Regions from separate parts of the Streptomyces sp. NPDC029216 genome, predicted to be linked through region 3. Evidence: riboswitches for the same ligand, from Rfam matches in the RefSeq annotation. Region 3 holds a riboswitch; each other region holds the start of a gene.
The links. Region 3 has a riboswitch for thiamine pyrophosphate ahead of thiC (phosphomethylpyrimidine synthase ThiC). Riboswitches for the same ligand answer to the same signal wherever they lie in the genome.
Positions count from the first base shown of each region.

Region 1 (7,202 bases), on a different contig from region 3:
ACCAGGGACGGGTCATCGGCGCCGTCACCTTCGACCAGTGCCGCTGGCTGGACTTCTACGAGCAGCAGATCGAGCAGACCGCGCCGTTCCCGCCGCCCTTCCCGACGGTGGACCGCAGGCCCGAAGGGGACCGGCCGATCCCCGCGGACTTCCCCGACCCCTCGGTGCCCACGCACGGCCCGACCATCACCCTGAGCGGCTACTCGCCGGCCGACCGGCGGATGTCCTTCACCCCGGCGCACAACTGAGCACGAGGACCTCTCATGACCCAAGGCATCCTGCGGCAGATCCTCGACTACTCCAGCCGTGCCAACCCGTATCCGCTGTACGAGGAGCTCCGCAAGACCCCGGTGTTCCACGACGGGGACGGCCCGTACGTCGTCAGCACGTACTACGAGATCAAGAGCCTGCTGCACGACCCGCGCATCAGCTCCGACTCCCGCAACCTGACGGCGACGGCCGGCGACCTGCTGAACGAGGGCGACGAGGACGAGGGACAGGTCCTGCCCCCGTCCTTCCTGAAGCTGGACCCGCCCGACCACGACCGGCTGCGCCGGATGACGAACCGCCCCTTCGGGCCCCCGCACTCCCCGCGCCGCGTCCACGAGATGCGTGGCGAACTGGGCGGCATCGTCACCGGGCTGATCGACACCATCGCCGAGAAGGGCGACCCGAACCGGATCGACCTGGTCGAGGAGTTCTCCTACCCCTTCCCCGTGACGGTGATCTGCCGGCTGCTGGGCGTCCCGCCCGAGGACGAGGCCCGCTTCCACGTCTGGGCCGACACCCTCGCCGCGAGCCTGGACCCCGATCCGGACGCCGACCCCGCCGAACGCGCCAAGAAGACGCAGGACTCCCGCATGGAGCTCGGCATGTACCTGGCCGGGCTGATCGAGGAGCGCCGCAAGAGCCCGACCGGGGACATGCTCTCGGAGCTGGCGACCGGGCAGGGGCCGGACGGCACGATGAGCACGATGGAGGTGCTGAGCACGGCGGCGCTGCTGCTGATCGCCGGGCACGAGACCACCGTCAACCTGATCACCAACGGCATGCTCACCCTGATGCGCCACCCGGAGACCCTGGAGCGGCTGCGCTCCGAGCCGAACCTGGCCGTACCGATGGTGGAGGAGCTGCTGCGCTACGAGCCGCCGGTGCAGCTGCTGCCGCAGCGCAGCACCCTGGCCGACATCGAGGTGGCGGGGGTGAACATCCCCAAGGGCTCCTCGCTCTGGCTGATCCTGGCCTCCGGCAACCGCGACCCCAAGCGGTTCGATGACCCGGACCGCTTCGACCCCGACCGCGAGGACGTCCAGCACCTGGGCCTCGGCAGCGGCATCCACAGCTGCTTCGGGGCGCCGCTGGCCCGGCTGGAGGCGGCACTGGCCCTCAGCGAGCTGGCCCGCAGGCTGGACAGCCCGCGGCTGCTGGAGGACCCGCCGCCCTACCGGCAGAACGCGGTCCTGCGCGGCCCCCGCCACCTGCCGATCGCCGTCGACGGCATCCGGGCGGCCTGAGGGACGGCGGCCCGCGGCTCCCTTCTGGCCTAGGCGGCCGGGAGTACGACCACCTCGGAGGGCGTGAAGGACACCGCGACCCGGTCCCCCACGGCCGGGGCGGCGGCCAGCTCGCACTCCGCCTCCAGCACGGGCCCCGCCTGCGGCCGCAGCAGCAGGGCCACGTGCGTGCCCCGGAAGGTACGGGACTCCACCACGCAGTCCAGCCCGGCCGCGCACAGCACCACCCCGGCCGGGCGGACCAGCAGCCGCTGCTCCCCCTCGGGGGAGCCGGCCGGTACGGGGAGCTTCCCCCACGGGGTGGCGGCCGCGTCCCCCGACACCGTCGCCGGGACCACGTTCTCGAAGCCGAGGAACCGCGCCACGAACTCCGAGGCCGGCCGCTGCCACACCTCCAGCGGGGTGCCCGCCTGCGCGATCCGCCCGTCCCGCATCACCACCACCCGGTCGGCCAGGGCGAAGGCCTCGCCCTGGTCGTGGGTGACGGCCAGCACGGTGGTGCCCAGCCGGGAGAACAGCCCCTGTAGCTCGACCACCAGCCGCTCGCGCAGCCCCCGGTCCAGCTGGCCGAGGGGCTCGTCCAGCATCAGCAGCCGCGGCGAGGGGGCCAGCGCCCGGGCCAGGGCGACCCGCTGCTGCTCACCGCCGGACAGCGAGGCCACCGCCCGGCCCTGGGCCCCCGGGAGCCCGACCAGTTCCAGCAGGCCCGCGACCCGCTCCGCGTACCCGGCCTTCGCGGAGCCCCGTACGCGCAGGCCGAAGCCGACGTTCCCGCCGACGTCCCGGTGCGGGAACAGCTGGTGGTCCTGGAACATCAGGCCCACCCCGCGCCGGTGCACCGGCACCCCGGCCTGGTCGGCGCCCCCCAGCAGCACCCGCCCGGCGGAGGGCGGCTGCAGTCCGGCCACCACCCGCAGCAGGGTGGACTTGCCGCTGCCGCTCGGCCCCAGCACGCAGACGGTCTCGTGCTCGGCGACCTCCAGGTCCACCGCGTCCACGACCGCCCGGTCGCCGAAGCGGACCGTCACCCCTTCGAGCCGGAGCAGGGTCATCAGAACTCTCCCGAGGTCTTGTCGGGTCGCAGTCGCTCCAGCACCAGCAGGGACACCGCGCACACCAGCATCAGAATCGTGCTCAGGGCCATGGCCTGCCCGTAGTTCATCTCACCGGCCCGCCCCAGCAGCCGGGCCACGGCCACCGGCAGCGTCGGACGGTCCGGCCGGGCGATGAACACCGTCGCGCCGAACTCGCCCAGCGAGACCGCGAAGGCGAAGCCCGCCGCGATCAGCACCGCCCGCCGCACCAGCGGCAGGTCCACCTCCCGCCAGACCCGCAGCGGCGAGGCCCCCAGCACGGCCGCGGCCTCCCGCAGCCGCCCGTCCACCGCCCGCAGCACCGGCAGCATCGTCCGGACCACGAACGGCACCCCGACCAGCGCCTGCGCCAGAGGCACCAGGATCCAGGATGTCCGCAGGTCCAGCGGCGGCTCGTCCAGGGTGATCAGGAACCCGAAGCCCACCGTCACGGCGGACACCCCCAGCGGCAGCATCAGCAGCGCGTCGAAGCCGCGGACGAAGCGGCCCGCCCGCCGGGCCAGCGCCGCGGCCGCGAGACCGCCGACGGCCAGGGCGATGGCGGTGGCGGCGAGCGCGTACTGCAGGGAGTTCCAGATGGCCTCCAGCGGCGGCACCAGAAACGTTCCGCCTCCGGAACCCGCCTCCTGGAGGGCCCGGTAGAACCCGAACCCGTACCCGCCTGGCGCATCCAGGGACCGCTCCACCAGCACCGCCAGCGGGGCCACGATCAGCAGCGCCACGGTCAGCAGCACCCCGCCCAGCAGCCCGCGCTGCGCCCAGCCGCGCGGCGGGTGCGCGGTGCGCGCGGGGTCGACGAGCCGCAGCGCGGTCTCCCTGAGGCGCACGGTCCGGGCGTGCACGCCGAGGATCACCCCGACGGCAGCGAACTGGACCAGCGTCAGCACCGCGGCCGTCGGCAGGTCCAGCAGCTGCGCCGTCTGCCGGTAGACCTCGACCTCCAGCGTGGCGTACGAGGGCCCGCCCAGGATCTGTACGACGCCGAAGGAGCTGAAGGTGAACAGGAACACCATCAGCGCGGCGGCGGCCACCGCCGGGGCGAGCGCGGGCAGGGTCACCCGCCGCCAGGCCGCGAACCGCCCGGCCCCCAGTACCCGGGCGGCCTCCTCCTGGCGCGGGTCCAGCTGGGCCCACAGCCCGCCGACCGTCCGTACGACGACGGCGTAGTTGAAGAAGACGTGGGCGAGCAGGATCGCCCACACGGTGGTGTCCAGCCGCACGCCCCACAGCTCGTCCAGCAGCCCGCCGCGCCCGACCAGTGCCAGGAAGGCCGTGCCGACGACCACGGTCGGCAGCACGAAGGGGACGGTGACCAGCGCGCGCAGCAGCTGCTTGCCGGGGAAGGAGAAGCGCGCGAAGACGTACGCGCCGGGGAGCGCGACGAGCAGGGTGAGCGCGGTCGAGGCGAGCGCCTGCCAGGTGGTGAACCACAGCACCCCGGCGATGTCGGGCTGGGTGAGGACCTCGCCGATCCGGCCGAACCGCCAGCCCTCGTCCGTCCTGAACCCGCGGCCGACGATCGCGGTGACGGGATAGGCGAAGAACAGCCCGAAGAAGGCGAGCGGCACGGCCATCAGAGCCAGTCTGACGGCGGTGGCACGCCCGCCTTCCTTCGGGGAGCCGTCGCGAACTACTTCACGACGATCGAGGACCATGCCTTGACCCACTGGTCACGGTTCTTCGCGATGGTCTCGGGGGCCACGTTCTCGGGCTTGTCGACCACCACGCCGTGCTTCGTGAACACCTCCGGCAGCTTCGCGTCCTTGACCACCGGGTTCACGAACATCTGGAGCGGCATGTCCTCCTGGAACTTCTTGCCGATCAGGAAGTCGATGAGGGCCTTGCCGCCCTCCTCGTTCTTCGCGCCCTTCAGCAGACCGGCGAACTCGACCTGGCGGAAGCAGGTGCCGGTGGCCACGCCCGTGGGGGCCTCGGCCGGCTGGGGCTCGCCGTAGAGGACCTCGACCGGCGGGCTGGAGGCGTAGGAGACGACCAGCGGGCGGTCGCCCTTGGCCTTCTTGCCGCCCGCGGAGCCGGAGAAGCGCTCGTTGTAGGCCTGCTCCCAGCCGTCGACGACCTCGACGCCGTTGGCCTTGAGCTTGGTCCAGTAGTCCTTCCAGCCGTCCTCGCCGTACTTGCCGACGGAGGCGAGGAGGAAGCCGAGGCCGGGCGAGGAGGTGGCGGCGTTCTCGGTGACCAGCAGGTCCTTGTACTCCGGCTTGACCAGGTCGTCCAGCGTCTGCGGCGGGGCGATCTTCTTGTCGGCGAAGTAGGCCTTGTCGTAGTTGACGCAGATGTCGCCGGAGTCGACCGGGGTGACCCGGTGCTGCTTGTCGAGGACGTACTCGGGCTTGACGTCCGCCAGGCCCTTGGCCTCGTACGGGGTGAAGATCCCGTTGTCGAGGGCGCGGGAGAGGAGCGTGTTGTCGACGCCGAAGAAGACGTCGCCGCGCGGGGAGCCCTTGGTGAGGATCTCCTGGTTGAGCGCGGCGCCGGCGTCCCCGGACTTCAGCACCTTGACGGTGTAGCCGCTCTGCTGCTCGAACTCCTTGAGGACCGATTCGGTCACGTTGAAGGAGTCGTGGGAGACCAGCGTGATGGTCTTGGACTTCGGGGAGCCGCTCGCGGCGGCCCCGTCCTTGTCCTTGGTAGCGCCGCCGCACGCGGCGAGCGTGCTGACGCCGAGGGCCGCGGCCAGCGCCGCACCCGCGATCTTCTTGGTGGTGCTCACGGTTCATTCCTCCTGGGTTGACCAGGAGAAGACGCGGCCCTGCCCGGCCGCTCTGGTGGAGCGGGGCGCCCGGGCAGGGCGCAACAGCTTGAGGTGGTGACCGAACTTCCTACCCAGAATGACCTGGGCGAGGTTCAGAGGGTCTGCGGCCACGGTGCTCGATCTGAAAACGTGTTGCCGCACTCTCAGCGCTGTGGCGCTCCCCTGTCGGAATATGCAGATGTACGCGGGCCAGCCTACCGCTCGCTCGCGGCGAGCTGTCCGCACGCACCGTCGATCTCCTGACCGCGGGTGTCCCGCACGGTCACGGGCACGCCGTGCCGGGCGATGGCCTCGACGAAGGCCTTCTCGTCCTCGGGGCGCGAGGCGGTCCACTTCGAGCCCGGGGTCGGGTTCAGCGGGATCAGGTTGACGTGCACGCGCTTGCCCTTGAGCAGGCGGCCGAGCAGGTCGCCGCGCCAGGCCTGGTCGTTGATGTCGCGGATCAGGGCGTACTCGATGGAGATGCGGCGGCCGGACTTCTCGGCGTACTCCCAGGCCGCGTCGAGGACCTCGCGGACCTTCCAGCGGGTGTTCACGGGGACGAGGGTGTCGCGCAGCTCGTCGTCCGGGGCGTGCAGGGAGACGGCGAGGCGGCACTTGAAGCCCTCGTCGGCGAACCGCAGCATGGCCGGGACCAGGCCGACGGTGGAGACGGTGATGCCGCGCTGCGACAGGCCCAGGCCGTCGGGCTCCGGGTCGGTGAGGCGGCGGATGGCGCCGACGACGCGGTTGTAGTTGGCGAGCGGCTCGCCCATGCCCATGAAGACGATGTTGGACAGGCGGGCGGGGCCGCCGGGGACCTCCCCGTCGCGCAGCGCGCGCATGCCGTCGACGATCTGGTGCACGATCTCGGCGGTGGAGAGGTTGCGGTCGAGGCCGGCCTGGCCGGTGGCGCAGAACGGGCAGTTCATACCGCAGCCGGCCTGCGAGGAGATGCACATGGTGACCCGGTCGGGGTAGCGCATCAGCACGGACTCGACGAGCGTGCCGTCGTGCAGCTTCCACAGGGTCTTGCGGGTGGTGTCGTCGTCGCAGCTGATGTGCCGGACCACGTTCATGAGCTCCGGCAGCAGCTCCTGCTGGAGCTTCTCGCGCGAGGCGGCCGGGATGTCGGTCCACTCGGCCGGGTCGTGCGCGTAGCGGGCGAAGTAGTGCTGGGAGAGCTGCTTGGCCCGGAACGGCTTCTCGCCGATCGCGGCCACCGCCTCGCGGCGCTCGGCCGGGGTGAGGTCGGCGAGGTGCCGGGGCGGCTTCTTGGCCCCGCGCGGCGCGACGAAAGTGAGCTCACCCGGAGCGGGACGGGGGGCCATGCGGTACTCCTCGGTACGACGGGGTGGGGGTCACCCCGCGCGTGCAGGGCCGGTCCGCGGCGGCTCGGCCGCTGGACGGAAAGAGCGCGCCGCGTGAACACGGCGCGCCCTCCAGGATAACCCGGCCCGGACCCGTCAGCCGGTGCCGACGAAGGCCGCCAGCAGCAGCCAGACGACCGGGGCCGTCGGCAGCAGGGAGTCGAGGCGGTCCATGATGCCCCCGTGGCCCGGGAGCAGCGTACCCATGTCCTTGATGCCCAGGTCACGCTTGATCATCGACTCGCCGAGGTCGCCCAGGGTCGCGCTGACGGCGACGGCCAGGCCCAGCAGCAGGCCCTGCCACCAGGAGCCCCCGTCGATCAGGAACTCCATGCACAGCGCGCCGGCCGCCATTGCGAAGGCCACCGCTCCGAAGAGTCCCTCGCGGGTCTTCCCGGGGCTGATGCGGGGGGCGAGCTTGGTCTTGCCGAAGCGCCAGCCCACGGCGTAGGCCCCGGTGTCGCTGACGACG
Region 1 covers NZ_JBEZWL010000003.1:17,073-24,274, forward strand. Annotated here, with positions in the region: gene AB0F18_RS01830 (FAD-dependent oxidoreductase) at 1-248, shown strand, start outside; gene AB0F18_RS01835 (cytochrome P450) at 264-1,514, shown strand; gene AB0F18_RS01840 (ABC transporter ATP-binding protein) at 1,544-2,566, opposite strand; gene AB0F18_RS01845 (iron ABC transporter permease) at 2,566-4,182, opposite strand; gene AB0F18_RS01850 (thiamine ABC transporter substrate-binding protein) at 4,239-5,339, opposite strand; TPP riboswitch at 5,428-5,555, opposite strand; gene rlmN (23S rRNA (adenine(2503)-C(2))-methyltransferase RlmN) at 5,576-6,691, opposite strand; gene AB0F18_RS01860 (phosphatidate cytidylyltransferase) at 6,827-7,202, opposite strand, start outside.
Region 1: another riboswitch for thiamine pyrophosphate. It lies ahead of AB0F18_RS01850 (thiamine ABC transporter substrate-binding protein); the one in region 3 lies ahead of thiC (phosphomethylpyrimidine synthase ThiC).

Region 2 (7,202 bases), on a different contig from region 3:
CGGGAGACGGGAGACGGCCGATCAGGCCCGCTGGTGCAGGCCCAGGTTCTCGTAGATTTCGAGGGTCGCCGTGGAATTGTTCAGCGTGATGAAGTGCAGTCCCGGAACACCTTCGGACAGCAGCCGCGCGCAGAACTCCGTGGCGAACTCGATGCCAATGGAGCGTACAGCGGCCGGATCGTCCTTGACGGCGAGCATGCGGTCTTTCACGGCGTCAGGGAAGACCGCGTTGCTCAGCTGGGGCAGTCGGTCGAGCTGCTTGATGCCCACAACGGGCATGACCTCGGGGATGATCGGGGTCTCGCAGCCCGCCTTCTGGACGCTGTCGCGCAGCCGCAGATAATTCTCGGGATCGAAGAACATCTGGGTGATGGCGTAGTCCGCCCCGGCGCGGCACTTGTCCACGAAGTGCCGGATGTCCGTATCCCAGTTCTCCGAGCGGGGGTGCATCTCGGGGAAGGCCGCGACGCCGACGCAGAAGTCGCCGGACTCCTTGAGCAGGCGCACCAGGTCGGCCGCGTAGTCCACGCCCTCGGGGTGCTTGACCCAGGGGCCCATGGGGTCGCCCGGCGGGTCGCCGCGCAGCGCGAGCATGTTGCGGATGCCGGCGTCGGCGAACTGGCCGATCACGTGGCGCAGCTCGGCGATGGAGTGGTCCACGGCGGTGAGGTGCGCGACGGGGGTCAGCGTGGTGTTGGCGGCGATCTGCTCGGTGGCGCGGACGGTGCCGCCCCGGGTGGAGCCGCCGGCTCCGTACGTGACGGATACGAAGCTCGGGGAGACCGCCTCGATGCGGCGGAGCGCGTTCCAGAGGTTGCGCTCGCCCTTCTCGGTCTTGGGAGCCCAGAACTCGAAGGAATACGAGGCTCCGGACGCGAGGAGGTCGCGGACCGTGTGTGCACGGTCCGACCAGGTGGAAGCGGTACCAAGGGCCATACGGGCAGGTTAGACGGGCCCCGGCGGACGTCGAAGCGTTGTCCATCCCTTGGACAGATTTTTGGACACCCTGGCGCGGGCGCGATCGCGGCACGAGGTCCGTGCGAGTGCGCCGCGAGTCCGGCGGGCGGAGTGACGCGTTATGCCAGGCGGGCGCGGATCCGCTTGGCCAGGTCGGCGGCGGCGGCGCCGGGGTCGGAGGCCTCGGTGAGGGCGCGGACGACGACCACACGGGTGGCGCCGGCGTCGAGGACCTCGTCCAGGTTGCCGGCGTCGATGCCGCCGATGGCGAACCAGGGGCGGTCCTGCTCCAGGGAGGCCGCGTAGCGGACGAGGCCGAGGCCGGGGGCGTAGCGGCCGGGCTTGGTGGGGGTGGGCCAGCAGGGGCCGGTGCAGAAGTAGTCCACGCCGGGTTCGGCGACGGCGGCGTCCACCTCGGACTCGGCGTGGCAGGAGCGTCCGATCAGGACGTCCCGGCCGAGGATGGCGCGGGCGGCGGGGACGGGGATGTCGCCCTGGCCGAGGTGCAGGACGTCGGAGCCGATGGCGTGCGCGACGTCGGCGCGGTCGTTGACGGCGAGGAGCTTGCCGTGGCGGCGGGCGGCCTCGGCGAAGACCTGGAGGTGTTCGAGCTCCTCGCCGGCCTCCATGCCCTTGTCGCGGAGCTGGACGACGTCCACTCCGCCGGCCAGGACGGCGTCGAGGAACTCGGGGAGGTCGCCCTGCCGCTTGCGGGCGTCCGTGCACAGGTAGAGCCGGGCGTCGGACAGCTGCTGCATGGGAGGACCCCCTGGTGGTGAAGGAATGCGGGCGGGCCGAGGTTACCCGGCCCGCCCGCTTCCGTGGTTCAGCCGCTCAGAGGGCGAGCGCCTGGGCGCGGCGCTTCACCTCCGTGCCGCGGTTCTCGCGCAGCGCCTGCACGGGGGTTCCGGGCAGGGAGGGGTCCTCGGTGAAGAGCCACTCCAGCATCTCCTCGTCGGAGAAGCGGTCGTCGCGCAGCACCGTCAGCAGGCCGACGAGTCCCTTGACGACCTTGTCGCCGTCGATGAACTGGGCCGGAACCTGCAGGGCGCGGTTCTCGCCCCGGCGTACGGCGATCAGCTGCCCTTCCTTGACCATCTGGCGGACCCGGGTCACCTCGATGTCGAGCATCTCCGCGATGTCGGGGAGGTACAGCCAGGAGGGGACGAGGGCATCGATCTTTGCGTCAATCTCGGTCACGGACACAAGCCTGCCACCTCCGCGGGGCGGCCGGTACCTGGCCCCGTCCGTCCGAGTCCGTCCGCGTAGACGCGGATCCGCCCGGATCGGGGCCCGCGTCCGGGTACGGGCCCCTGCCGGAGGGGCGGTCAGAGGGTGGCGGACTTCAGCGGCACGGTCTCGTCGGCGGCCTTGGCCGGGTCGACGGGGACGCCCGACTCGATCAGCTTGCGCCCCTGGGCCAGGTCCCGGGGCCGGCCGACGGCCAGGACGGCGACGAGGGCGCCCGCGCGCAGCCAGCACACCGACCAGGCGTCGCCGTCGGGGTCGCCGCGCCACAGCAGGGTGTCGGCGCCGCCGTGGTGGCCCGCGTACTGGACGAAGCGGCCGAACTGCTCGGACCAGAAGTACGGCACGGGGTCGTAGGCCTGGACGGCCTCGCCCGCGACGATGTTCGCCGCGACCACGCGGGGGCCCTGGAGGGCGTTGTCCCAGTGGTGGACCAGCAGCCGGGCCCCGTAGCGGGCGGACGGGAAGGAGGAGCAGTCGCCGACGGCGTACACCCCGGGCAGGGAGGTGCGCAGGTGGGCGTCGGCGGTGACGGAGCCGTCGGGGCCGCGCTCGATCCCGCTGCCGTCGAGCCAGTCGGTGGCGGGGCGGGCGCCGATGCCGACGACGACGGCCCCGGCGGGCAGCTCGCGGCCGTCGGCGAGGAGCACCCGGCCCTCCTCGATCCCGGCGACCTTCGCACCGGTGAGCAGGGTGGCCCCGGCTCCGGCGTACCAGCGGGCCATGGGGGCGGCGACCTCCGCGGGCAGGGCCCCGGCGAGGACCCGGTCGGCCGCCTCGACGACGGTGACGGCGCAGCCGGCCTCGCGGGCGGCGGTGGCGAACTCGGCGCCGATCCAGCCGGCCCCGACGACGACGATCTCGGGGGCGGCGGCCAGCACCGGGCGCAGCCGGGCGGCGTCGTCGAGGGTGCGCAGCAGGTGGACGCCGGGGACGCCCCCGGTGCCGGGCAGGGTCAGCGGGGTCGCCCCGGTGGCCAGGACGAGGACCTCGTAGGGGACCGGGCCGGCTTCGGTGTCCAGCTCGCGGTCGGCGGCGCGCAGCCCGGTGACCTCGGTGCCCAGGCGCAGGGTGATGCGCAGGCCCTCGAAGTCCACGTCGAAGGCCGAGTCCTCGGCCTTGCCGAGCAGCACCGCCTTGGACAGCGGGGGGCGGTCGTAGGGCTGGTGGGGTTCGGCGCCCAGCAGGGTCACGGGGCCGGTCCAGCCCTGTTCCCGCAGGGCCACCGCGGTCTGCACCCCGGCCATTCCGGCGCCGACGATCACGACACCGGGCTTCGTCTGTTCCGTCTGCTCACTCACGCGGCCAGCCTAGCCAGCTGACGACCCGTCAGGAAAGGCGGGTCGGGGTGACGCAGGGAGGCAGCCTTACCCGGCACCCTCCCCGGGGTTACGCTGGCCACCGTACCTATCGCGGGAGTCCGGGCGCACCGGGCTGAGAGGGAGGCTGGCCGGCCTCCGACCGTACGAACCTGATCCGGGTCATGCCGGCGAAGGGAGGGGCTGGACGCCCATGCACGCATCCGACAAGGGATCCGACCACCGGGGCCACGACGTCCTCGTCATCGGTGGCGGGATCATCGGCCTGGTCACCGCCTGGCGGGCGGCCCGGCGCGGGCTGCGCACCGCGCTCGCCGATCCGGACCCCGGCGGCGGCGCCGCCCGGGTCGCGGCCGGCATGCTCGCCGCCGTCACCGAGCTGCACTACGGCGAGGAAACCCTGCTGGGGCTCAACGTGGCCTCCGCCGCCCGCTACCCGGAGTTCGCCGCCGAGCTCACCGAGGCCAGCGGGGGTATGGACCTCGGCTACCGCGCCTGCGGCACCCTGGCCGTCGCCCTCGACGCCGACGACCGCCTCCACCTGCGGGAACTCCACGCCCTCCAGCGCCGCTGCGGCCTGGAGTCCGAGTGGCTCACCGGCCGCGAGTGCCGCCGCCTGGAACCCATGCTCGCCCCGGGGGTGCGCGGCGGGCTGCGCGTCGACGGGGACCACCAGGTGGACCCGCGCCGCCTCGCGGCCGCGCTGCTGGCCGCCTGCGAGCGGGCCGGCGTGGCCATCCACCGGGCGAGCGCCCGCCGGCTGCTCGTCACCGCCGACCGGGCCTCGGGCGCACTGCTCGACGGCGGCACGGAGCTGCGCGCCGACCAGGTGGTCCTCGCCGCGGGCTCGCTCAGCGGCCGGCTGGAGGGCGTACCGGCACACGTCCTGCCGCCCGTACGGCCGGTGAAGGGGCAGGTGCTGCGGCTCGCCGTACCGCCCGCCTACGCGCCGTTCCTGTCGCGGACGGTACGGGCCGTGGTGCGCGGCAGCCACGTCTACCTGGTGCCGCGCGAGAACGGCGAGCTCGTCCTCGGCGCCACCAGCGAGGAGCTCGGCTGGGACACCACCGTCACCGCCGGCGGGGTCTACGAGCTGCTGCGCGACGCCCACGAGCTGGTCCCCGGCATCACCGAGCTCCCGCTCGTCGAGACCCGGGCGGGGCTGCGCCCGTGCTCCCCCGACAACGCGCCGCTCCTCGGCCCGACCGACCTGCCCGGCCTGCACCTGGCCACCGGCCACTACCGCAACGGGGTCCTGCTGACCCCGCTCACCGGCGACGTCATGGCGGAGCTGCTGACCACCGGCACCGTGCCGGAGATCGCCCGCCCCTTCACCCCCCGCCGCTTCTCCTCCACGCGTCAGGAGTCCCTCGCATGACCATCTCCGTCAACGGCGAGCCGCGCGAGGTCGCGGCCGGCACCACCCTCGACGCCGTGGTCGCCACCCTGACCGCCGCCGCCTCCGGCGTGGCCGCCGCCCTCAACGAGACGGTCGTCCCGCGCGGGCAGTGGCCGTACACCGCGGTCGGCGACGGCGACCGGGTGGAGATCCTCACCGCGGTCCAGGGAGGCTGAGCGCGATGGCCGACGATCTGTTCACCCTGGGCGGCCGGACCTTCTCCTCCCGCCTGATCATGGGCACGGGCGGGGCCCCGAGCCTGGACGTCCTGGAACGCGCCCTGATCGCCTCCGGCACCGAACTGACCACGGTCGCGATGCGCCGCCTGGACCCGACGGTGCAGGGCTCGGTCCTGTCGGTCCTGTCCAAGCTCGGCATCGCGGTCCTGCCGAACACCGCGGGCTGCTTCACGGCCGGCGAGGCCGTACTGACGGCCCGGCTGGCACGGGAGGCGCTGGGCACGGACTGGATCAAGCTGGAGGTGGTCGCGGACGAGCGGACGCTGCTGCCGGACGGCGTCGAGCTGCTGGACGCGGCGGAGGTGCTGGTCGACGAGGGCTTCACGGTCCTCCCCTACACCAACGACGACCCGGTCCTCGCCCGGAAGCTGGAGGACGTGGGCTGTGCGGCGATCATGCCGCTGGGCTCGCCGATCGGCTCCGGGATGGGCATCCGCAACCCGCACAACTTCGAGCTGATCGTGGAGCGGGCCGGGGTGCCGGTGATCCTCGACGCGGGGGCGGGGACGGCGTCGGACGCCGCGCTCGCGATGGAGCTGGGGTGCGCGGGGGTCATGCTGGCCTCCGCGGTGACCCGCGCACAGGAGCCGGTCCTCATGGCGGCGGCCATGCGCGACGCCGTCTCGGCGGGCCGCCTGGCCCACCGCGCGGGCCGCATCCCCCAACGCCGCTTCGCCCACGCCTCCTCCCCGGCGGACGGCCGCGCCGCCTTGGACCCGGAGCGGCCGGCGTTCTGAGGGGTCGCCCGGCTTCCCCGACGGCGAGGCGGGGTCGGGGGTTCGGCGGTGGCCCGGGGGCGGACGGGAACGGCTGACCGGGGTCGGGGAGGGGCGGGGAGCCCGCCGTGAGGCGGGTGGGCAGCCACCGCCCGGCCCCCGGCCCCTCGCGGGGGCGATGCCGGGCCCCGTGTCACGGCTGCGCTGCAAGACGTGGACACCCCGGCCGGCGCCGGCGCAGCCCCTCGTAGAATCGCCGGGTGGATACGACCCTGGAAGACCCCCTCGTCGGACGCCTGCTCGACGGCCGCTACCGCGTCGACGCCCGCATCGCCGCAGGCGGCATGGCGACGGTCTACCGGGCCCTCGACACCCGCCTCGACCGGGTCCTCGCGCTCAAGATCATGCATCCGGACCTGGCCGCCGACGCCGCCTTCGTCGACCGGTTCATCCGTGAGGCGAAGTCCGTGGCCCGCCTCGCGCACCCCAATGTGGTCGCCGTCTTCGACCAGGGCACCGACGGGCCGTACACGTACCTCGCCATGGAGTACGTCTCCGGCTGCACCCTGCGCGACGTCCTGCGCGAGCGCGGCGCGCTCCAGCCGCGGGCGGCGCTCGACATCCTCGAACCCGTCCTCGCCGCCCTCGGCACCGCGCACCGCGCCGGCTTCGTCCACCGGGACATCAAGCCCGAGAACGTCCTGATCGGCGACGACGGCCGCGTCAAGGTCGCCGACTTCGGCCTGGTCCGCTCCGTGGACGCCGCCACCCACACCACCGGCTCGATCCTCGGCACCGTCTCCTACCTCGCCCCCGAGCAGATCGAGGACGGGATCTACGACACCCGCGTGGACGTCTACGCCTGCGGCGTCGTGCTGTACGAGATGCTCACCGGCTCCAAGCCGCACACCGGCGGAAGCCCCGCCCAGGTGCTCTTCCAGCACCTCAACGAGGACGTCCCGCCCCCGTCGGCCGCCGTCCCCGGGCTCCCCGCCGCCCTCGACGAGCTCGTCGCCCACGCCACCGCCCGCGCCCCCGAGCTGCGCCCCTCCGACGCCGCCGCCCTGCTGGGCCTGGCCCGCGAGGCCCGGGCGCGGATCGGTGAGGCCGAGCTGGACGCCGTACCGCCGCAGGCGCGGGCCGCCGAGCGCTCCGTCGCCGAGGACCGCACCAGCGTGATCCCGCGCCCGCTGGCGGGGCAGGCGCAGGAGCAGCCGGTGCACGAGGTGCACCACACCTCCCGTCTGGAACGCCCGCACACACCCCCGCCCCCCGCACCCCGCCGGCAGCGCCGCGGCATGATCCTCGTCATCGCCGGGATCCT
Region 2 covers NZ_JBEZWL010000009.1:37,674-44,875, reverse strand. Annotated here, with positions in the region: gene metF (methylenetetrahydrofolate reductase [NAD(P)H]) at 22-936, opposite strand; gene thiE (thiamine phosphate synthase) at 1,077-1,715, opposite strand; gene AB0F18_RS05930 (Rv2175c family DNA-binding protein) at 1,792-2,157, opposite strand; gene AB0F18_RS05925 (FAD-dependent oxidoreductase) at 2,286-3,506, opposite strand; TPP riboswitch at 3,608-3,720, shown strand; gene thiO (glycine oxidase ThiO) at 3,718-4,902, shown strand; gene thiS (sulfur carrier protein ThiS) at 4,899-5,099, shown strand; gene AB0F18_RS05910 (thiazole synthase) at 5,105-5,899, shown strand; gene pknB (Stk1 family PASTA domain-containing Ser/Thr kinase) at 6,139-7,202, shown strand, end outside.
Region 2: another riboswitch for thiamine pyrophosphate. It lies ahead of thiO (glycine oxidase ThiO); the one in region 3 lies ahead of thiC (phosphomethylpyrimidine synthase ThiC).

Region 3 (7,202 bases):
GGGCAGTTGGACGAGAAGACGCGCAGGGACCACTACGACCGCCACCCGGTCGAGAGCATCACGCCCTACACGGTGCGGGACATGCACGCCCTGGAAGAGCGGATCGGCGCCCTGGAGCGGATGCAGCCGGTGATCGAACGTCAGGAGTACGCCCTGGGCACGGTGTGCGCGGCCATCCCGATCACCGCCGGCGACACCGCCGCGACGATGGCCATTTCTCTACCTGTGCACCAGGAATCTCGCTTGCTGTGTGTAGTCGATCGACTACGGAGTGAAGTAGGCGCGCTGTTGAGCACCCTCTCCTTCTCTATCAGTATCTGAAAACTCACTCCTTGTGATCTGCTTGCGCTTCCACCACCCTTGTCAAGAGGGCCCTGGGGGATCATTCCTGGCCACTTCCACTACAGCGGGGTAGGCAATGCGCGAGTCGGTACAGGCAGAGGTCATGATGAGCTTCCTCGTTTCCGAGGAGCTCGCGTTCCGGATCCCGGTGGAACTCCGGTACGACGCCCGTGACCCCTATGCCGTACGCCTGACCTTCCACCTTCCCGGAGACGCCCCGGTGACCTGGGCGTTCGGCCGGGAGCTGCTCCTCGACGGCATCAACAGGCCGTGCGGCGACGGCGATGTGCACATCGCCCCGACCGAGCCGGGAGAGCTCTCCGACGTCCACATCCGCCTCCAGGTCGGCGGCGACCGGGCCCTCTTCCGGGCCGGCGCGGCCCCGCTCGTCGCGTTCCTCGACCGGACCGACCGGCTCGTTCCGCTCGGTCAGGAGCGCAGCCTCGGCGACTTCGAGGAGACCCTCGACGAGGAGCTCGGCAGGATCCTCGCCGAGGCGCAGCAGCAGAACGAGCAGAACGCGGGCTGAGCGGCTCCGATCCGGAGCCCCTCCTTGCCCCGCCCCGCCCCGTCAGCGCTTGCGCCGCCGGCCCCGGCCGCCGCGGGCCGGCGCCGCGGCGGCGGCGGGGCCGGGCCGGTCCGCGGAGACCACCAGAGCGGCCAGCGCCGTGGTCACGGGCACCGAGGCCACGAGTCCGATCGAGCCCACGAGGGTCCGTACGATCTCCTCCGCCACCAGCTCGCTGTTGGCCACGGTCCCCATACTGCTGTTCGCGATGGAGAACAGGAGGAGCAGGGGCAAAGCCGCGCCCGCGTAGGCCAGTACGAGCGTGTTGACGACGGACGCGATGTGGTCGCGTCCGATCCGGATGGCGGCCCGGTACAGGGCGCGCGGGCCCATGTCGGGGTCGGCCTGGTGGAGTTCCCAGACGGCCGAGGTCTGAGTGACGGTCACGTCGTCGAGTACGCCGAGCGATCCGATGATCACGCCTGCGAGCAGCAAACCGCTCATGTCGATGTCCGGGTAGAGCCCGTGGATCAGGCCGGTGTTGTCGTCTGTGTTCCCGCTCAGGAAGGCCCAGCCGATGAACAGTGAGCCCAGCAGGCCGATCAGCAGCAGCGAGACCAGGGTGCCGAGCACGGCGACCGAGGTGCGCGCGGTCAGTCCGTGGCACATGTAGAGCGCGATCAGCATGATCGCGCTGGCCCCGACGACCGCGACGACCAGGGGATTCGAACCCTGCAGGATCGCCGGGAGGATGAAGAGGGTCAGCACCCCGAAGCTGACCACGAGGGCGATGAGCGCGAACAGCCCGCGCATCCGGCCGACGACCACCACCGCGACCGCGAAGATCCCCGCGAGCAGGGCCACCGGGAACTTCCGGTTCAGGTCGATCACGGAGTACTGGAGGTCGCGCGGAGCGTCCGGCGCGAAGGCGACCACCACCTCCTGGTCCCTCTCCAGCTGCCGTGGCGCACCCGGCTGGACGATCTCGAAGAAGACGCGGCCCTTCTCCGGCCCGGTGGTGACCTCGACGGTGGCCCTCTTGCACGCGCCGGTCTGCCCCGGCCGCGCCTCGCGCCCCTCGGGGGTGGAGGTGCCGCCGGTCGGCGGTGCCTGGGCGGCGTTCACCGCCTTGCAGTCGACCTCCGAGAGGGCGACGACCCGGCCCTGCTGGGTCTGGCGGTCGAAGCCCACCCCGGTGCGCTCGTGCGCCGGGGCGCCGCCGGGCCACAGCACCACCAGGCCGACGAACACGGCGACGGCGAAGGGGATCAGGACGGCGGAAATCACCTTGCGCAGGTGCTTGGAGACCGGGGCCGCCGGCCCGTGGCCGTGCCCATGGCCGTGGCCATGCCCGTGGCTGTGGGAGGGACCCTGTGGAACGCCGGCCGCGTGCCCGTGGGCCGCGTGATCGTGACCGGTGTGGCCGAAGGGCTCTGTGGGCTCGTTGGGGGGCTGCGGCGAGGTCGTCACCGGCAGATCATCGCAACAGATGAGGGGGCCCACTATTCAGCACGCCACAGATGACGCTAGCGTGGGGGCTACTTTGCACAACGCGGGAGCTCGGAGCACCGGGCTGAGAGGGCGCTGATCACCGTACGCGCAGGAGATTGCGTACGGGAGGAGGCTGCGTCGACCGCCGAACCTGTTACCGGGTAATGCCGGCGTAGGGAGATCAGGTCTCATGACCATTCAGGACGCACGCACGCCTGCCGCCGGCCAGAACGCCGACGGCCAGACCGAGCGCCAGCCCGGCTGGCACAAGGGATACCTGGCGGGTTCCCGCCCGGACATCCGGGTGCCGGTCCGCCAGGTCCACCTCACCAACGGCAAGGACGTCACGCTCTACGACACGTCCGGTCCGTACACCGACCCGCAGATCGAGACCGACGTACGCCGCGGCCTGCCGCCGCTGCGCGAGAACTGGATCATCGGCCGCGGTGACACCGAGGAGTACGCGGGTCGCCCCGTCCGCCCCGAGGACGACGGCATCAAGCACACCTCGCCCCGCGGCGGCCTCAAGAACCTCGACGCGGTCTTCCCCGGCCGCCCGCGCCTGCCGCGCCGGGGCCGTGGCGGCCAGGCCGTCACGCAGCTCGCGTACGCCCGCCGGGGCGAGATCACCCCGGAGATGGAGTACGTCGCGATCCGCGAGAACGTCTCCCCCGAGGTCGTCCGCGAGGAGATCGCCGCGGGCCGCGCGGTGCTTCCGGCCAACGTGAACCACCCGGAGATCGAGCCGATGATCATCGGCAAGAGGTTCCTGGTGAAGGTCAACGCCAACATCGGCAACTCGGCCGTCACCTCCTCCATCGAGGAGGAGGTCGACAAGATGACCTGGGCCACCAAGTGGGGCGCCGACACGGTCATGGACCTCTCGACCGGCCGCAACATCCACACCACGCGTGAGTGGGTCCTGCGCAACTCCCCCGTACCGATCGGCACCGTGCCGCTCTACCAGGCGCTGGAGAAGGTCGACGGCCGTGCCGAGGACCTGACCTGGGAGATCTACAAGGACACCGTCATCGAGCAGGCCGAGCAGGGCGTCGACTACATGACGGTCCACGCCGGCGTGCTGCTCCCGTACGTGCCGCTGACGGCCCGCCGCAAGACCGGCATCGTCTCGCGCGGCGGCTCGATCATGGCCGCGTGGTGCCTGGCGCACCACAAGGAGAACTTCCTCTACACGAACTTCGAGGAGCTCTGCGAGATCCTCGCGGCGTACGACGTCACCTACTCGCTGGGTGACGGCCTGCGCCCCGGCTCCATCGCCGACGCCAACGACGCGGCGCAGTTCGCGGAGCTGAAGACGCTGGGCGAGCTCAACACGATCGCCAAGCGGCACAACGTGCAGACGATGATCGAGGGCCCGGGCCACGTCCCGATGCACAAGATCAAGGAGAACATCGACCTCCAGCAGGAGATCTGCGAGGAGGCGCCGTTCTACACGCTCGGCCCGCTGACCACGGACGTCGCTCCCGCGTACGACCACATCACCTCCGGCATCGGCGCCGCGATGATCGCCTGGTGGGGCACCGCGATGCTCTGCTACGTGACGCCCAAGGAGCACCTGGGCCTGCCCAACCGGGACGACGTGAAGACCGGCGTCATCACGTACAAGATCGCTGCCCACGCGGCGGACCTGGCGAAGGGCCACCCGGGCGCCCAGGAGTGGGACGACGCCCTGTCGGACGCGCGGTTCGAGTTCCGCTGGGAGGACCAGTTCAACCTGGCCCTCGACCCGGACACGGCCCGTGAGTTCCACGACGAGACGCTCCCGGCCGAGCCGGCCAAGACCGCCCACTTCTGCTCCATGTGCGGTCCGAAGTTCTGCTCGATGAAGATCTCCCAGGACATCCGCCGTGAGCACGGCGGCGACCTGAAGGCCGAGGAGATCGAGGCGGGCATGGCGGAGAAGTCCGCCGAGTTCGCCGCGTCCGGGAACCGCGTCTACCTGCCGCTGGCGGACTGAGCCGGCCGGAGGGACCGGCCCGAGACCTCATGGGGGGAGTCGCGGGCCGGTCCTGACGGGCTGCCGGAAAGGTCTTGCGTTGAAGTGCACTCCAGCTCCTAGAGTGCGGCCGCATGACCATGCGATACCGGAATTTGGGCGGGACCGGCATAGAGGTGAGTGCCCACTGCCTCGGCACGATGATGTTCGGGGCGGTGGGTAACCCGGACCACGAGGACTGCGCGCGGATCATCCACGCCGCGCTCGATCAGGGCATCAACTTCGTGGACACCGCGGACATGTACTCCGCGGGCGAGTCCGAGGTGATCGTCGGCAAGGCGCTCAAGGGGCGGCGTGACGACGTCGTGCTCGCCACCAAGGTCCACTTCCAGATGGGGGAGGGCCGCAACCGCAGCGGGAACTCGCGGCGTTGGATCGTCCGCGCCGTCGAGGACAGCCTGCGCCGGCTGGACACGGACTGGATCGACCTCTACCAGGTGCACCGGCCCGACCATTCGACCGATGTCGAGGAGACGCTGTCCGTCCTCGGCGACCTCGTCCGCGCCGGAAAGATCCGCGCCTTCGGGTGCTCGACCTTCCCCGCCGAGGAACTGGCCGAGGCCCACCACGTCGCCGAGCGCCGGGCTCTCCCCCGGTTCCGGACCGAGCAGCCGCCGTACTCGATCCTCGCGCGCGGCATCGAGGCCGACGTACTGCCGGTCGCCCGGCGGTACGGGATGGGCGTGCTGACCTGGAGCCCCCTGGCCTCGGGCTTCCTGAGCGGGAAGTACCGGCTCGGCGGGCCGGTCGACCTGACCTCGGGGCGGGCCAAGCTGACCCCGGCCCGCTTCGACCCGGCCATCCCGGGCAACGTGGCCAAGCTGGAGGCGGTGGAGAAGCTCGTCGAGATCGCCGACGATCTCGGCTGCACCCTGCCGGAGCTGGCCGTGGCGTTCCCCGTCGCGCATCCGGCGGTCACCTCGGTGATCATCGGCCCGCGCACCATGGAGCAGTTCGAATCGCTGGTGAAGGGGGCCGGGCTGGTCCTCGACGACGAGGCGCTCGACCGGATCGACGCGGTCGTGCCGCCGGGTACGAATCTCTACCACCCGGACGGTGTCTGGCTCCCGCCGGCCCTCACGGACGCCACCCAGCGGCGGCGCCCGCTCGGAGAACGGGCCGCGGGCTAGGTCGGCGTCGGGCGGGATGTTTCACGTGAAACGCCGGGGGTGTTTCACGTGAAACATCGGACGGTGGGTGGTCAGGTCCTCACCAGGTCCCGCGAGCCCAGCTTGCTCCGCGCGAAATCCAGGTTCCCGGAGACGCGCTCGCGGTGTTCGTCGGGCAATTTGCCCTCACTCAGCAGACGCTCACAGCACTCCAGGGACTCCCGGTACTCGCCGATCCAGTAGGCGGCGATGGCGAGCTCGTCGAGGGCCCGCCACTCGTGCCAGGCGTACTCCACGAACAGGATGTCCTCGGGGTAGGGGATGCCGGCTGCCGTCTTGGCGAACATGTAGGCCAGCGGCCAGCGCCGCTCCACCCGGCAGATGCCGGCGAGGTCCCCGATCGCCTCGGCGCGTGAGGGCCGGCTCTCGTACGCGCGGAGGTAGCGGTTCATCACCTCGGCCGCCGGCCGGCCCAGGGTCGCGGCGGCCCGTGCGGCGTAGACCTGGGCCAGGTATGTCTCCTCGTAGAAGCCGACCATGCCCGCCCGGCGGTCGTAGGCGGCGAGGGACTTCTCCGGCTCTCCCGCGTCACGCCAGCTCTGGCCGAGGTAGAACATGTAGCGGGAGTTCTCGGGTTCCTTGATGAGCCCCTGTTCGAGGACTGCCGCGTCGCGCAGGTACTTCTGCCGCTGGCCGCCCTCCCGGAGGCGGGCTCCGCCTCCGATGCTGAGGATGTTGGCTCCTTCGAGCAGCCCGAGGCTGTACTGGGCGCCGCAGTCGATGTACTCGTGGAGCACGCCGACGTACCGCCAGGGCAGCCGGGTGGCGACGAGCGCCGACCGGTAGTGGATGATCGGCCCGTCGTGCAGGGCGATCTGGTATGCGTCGAGGGTCAGTTCGGGCATCCGGAACCCGGGCTTTACCTCCATCGCGTCGTCGGCATCGATGAACAGCAGGTAGTCGGCGCTGGAGCGGGCGAGTTCGATCGCCTCGGTCCGGCTGCCGTCGAACCCCTTCCAGGGGCGCTCGTAGAGGGTGCCGGGGATGTCGCTGAAGCAGTCCCGGATGACGTCCTGGGTGCCGTCCGTCGAGCCGGTGTCCACGATCACCCAGGTGTCGATCAGGGGACGTACCGAGTCGAGGCACTTCCGGATGGTCGGAGCCTCGTTCTTGACGATCATGTTCAGACAGACTGTTGGTTTCACGGGTCCCGTCCGCTGGTGTGGGCCGTACGTTGTGGCGGATGGCCGGGTCGGATGGATCGTCCGGGACTCTAGGGAGCGGGCGCGGCGCGCCGGTGGGCGGCGCGCCGGTGGGCGCGGGGGAATTCGCAGTCGGCAACGGGACCTGGGGTCTGGGACCTGTTCTCGGTGGCCGCTGAAATGATCAGTAAGGCCGCGGTCCGGCGGGGGCAAGCCGACTTGGACCGGTTGGCGGCACTGGGTAGGCCGATCTGCTGATAACGGGGGGCGTGTCCAAGGGGTTGCGTAGGCGATCCATGATCACCGGGGGAAGCTCGACCCCGCGACCGGGACCCGATTGTCCCAATTTGGCCTACTTCCCTCAAGGAGCGCTCTTTGAGTCGTGAGCACCGGCCCAAGGCCATCCTCCTCGGCCCCCTGCCCCGGAGCCGGGCCTGGATGGCGGGAGGCGCCCTGGCCTCGCTCTCCCTCGTGCTGGCAGGCGTCGTCAGTCCTGTCGCCGCCTTATGCGCAGCAGGTCAGACCTGCGGTGA
Region 3 covers NZ_JBEZWL010000001.1:64,655-71,856, forward strand. Annotated here, with positions in the region: gene AB0F18_RS00300 (helix-turn-helix domain-containing protein) at 1-321, shown strand, start outside; gene AB0F18_RS00305 (SsgA family sporulation/cell division regulator) at 419-871, shown strand; gene AB0F18_RS00310 (YibE/F family protein) at 914-2,320, opposite strand; TPP riboswitch at 2,393-2,537, shown strand; gene thiC (phosphomethylpyrimidine synthase ThiC) at 2,532-4,319, shown strand; gene AB0F18_RS00320 (aldo/keto reductase) at 4,439-5,488, shown strand; gene AB0F18_RS00325 (glycosyltransferase) at 5,560-6,648, opposite strand; gene AB0F18_RS00330 (hypothetical protein) at 7,157-7,202, opposite strand, start outside.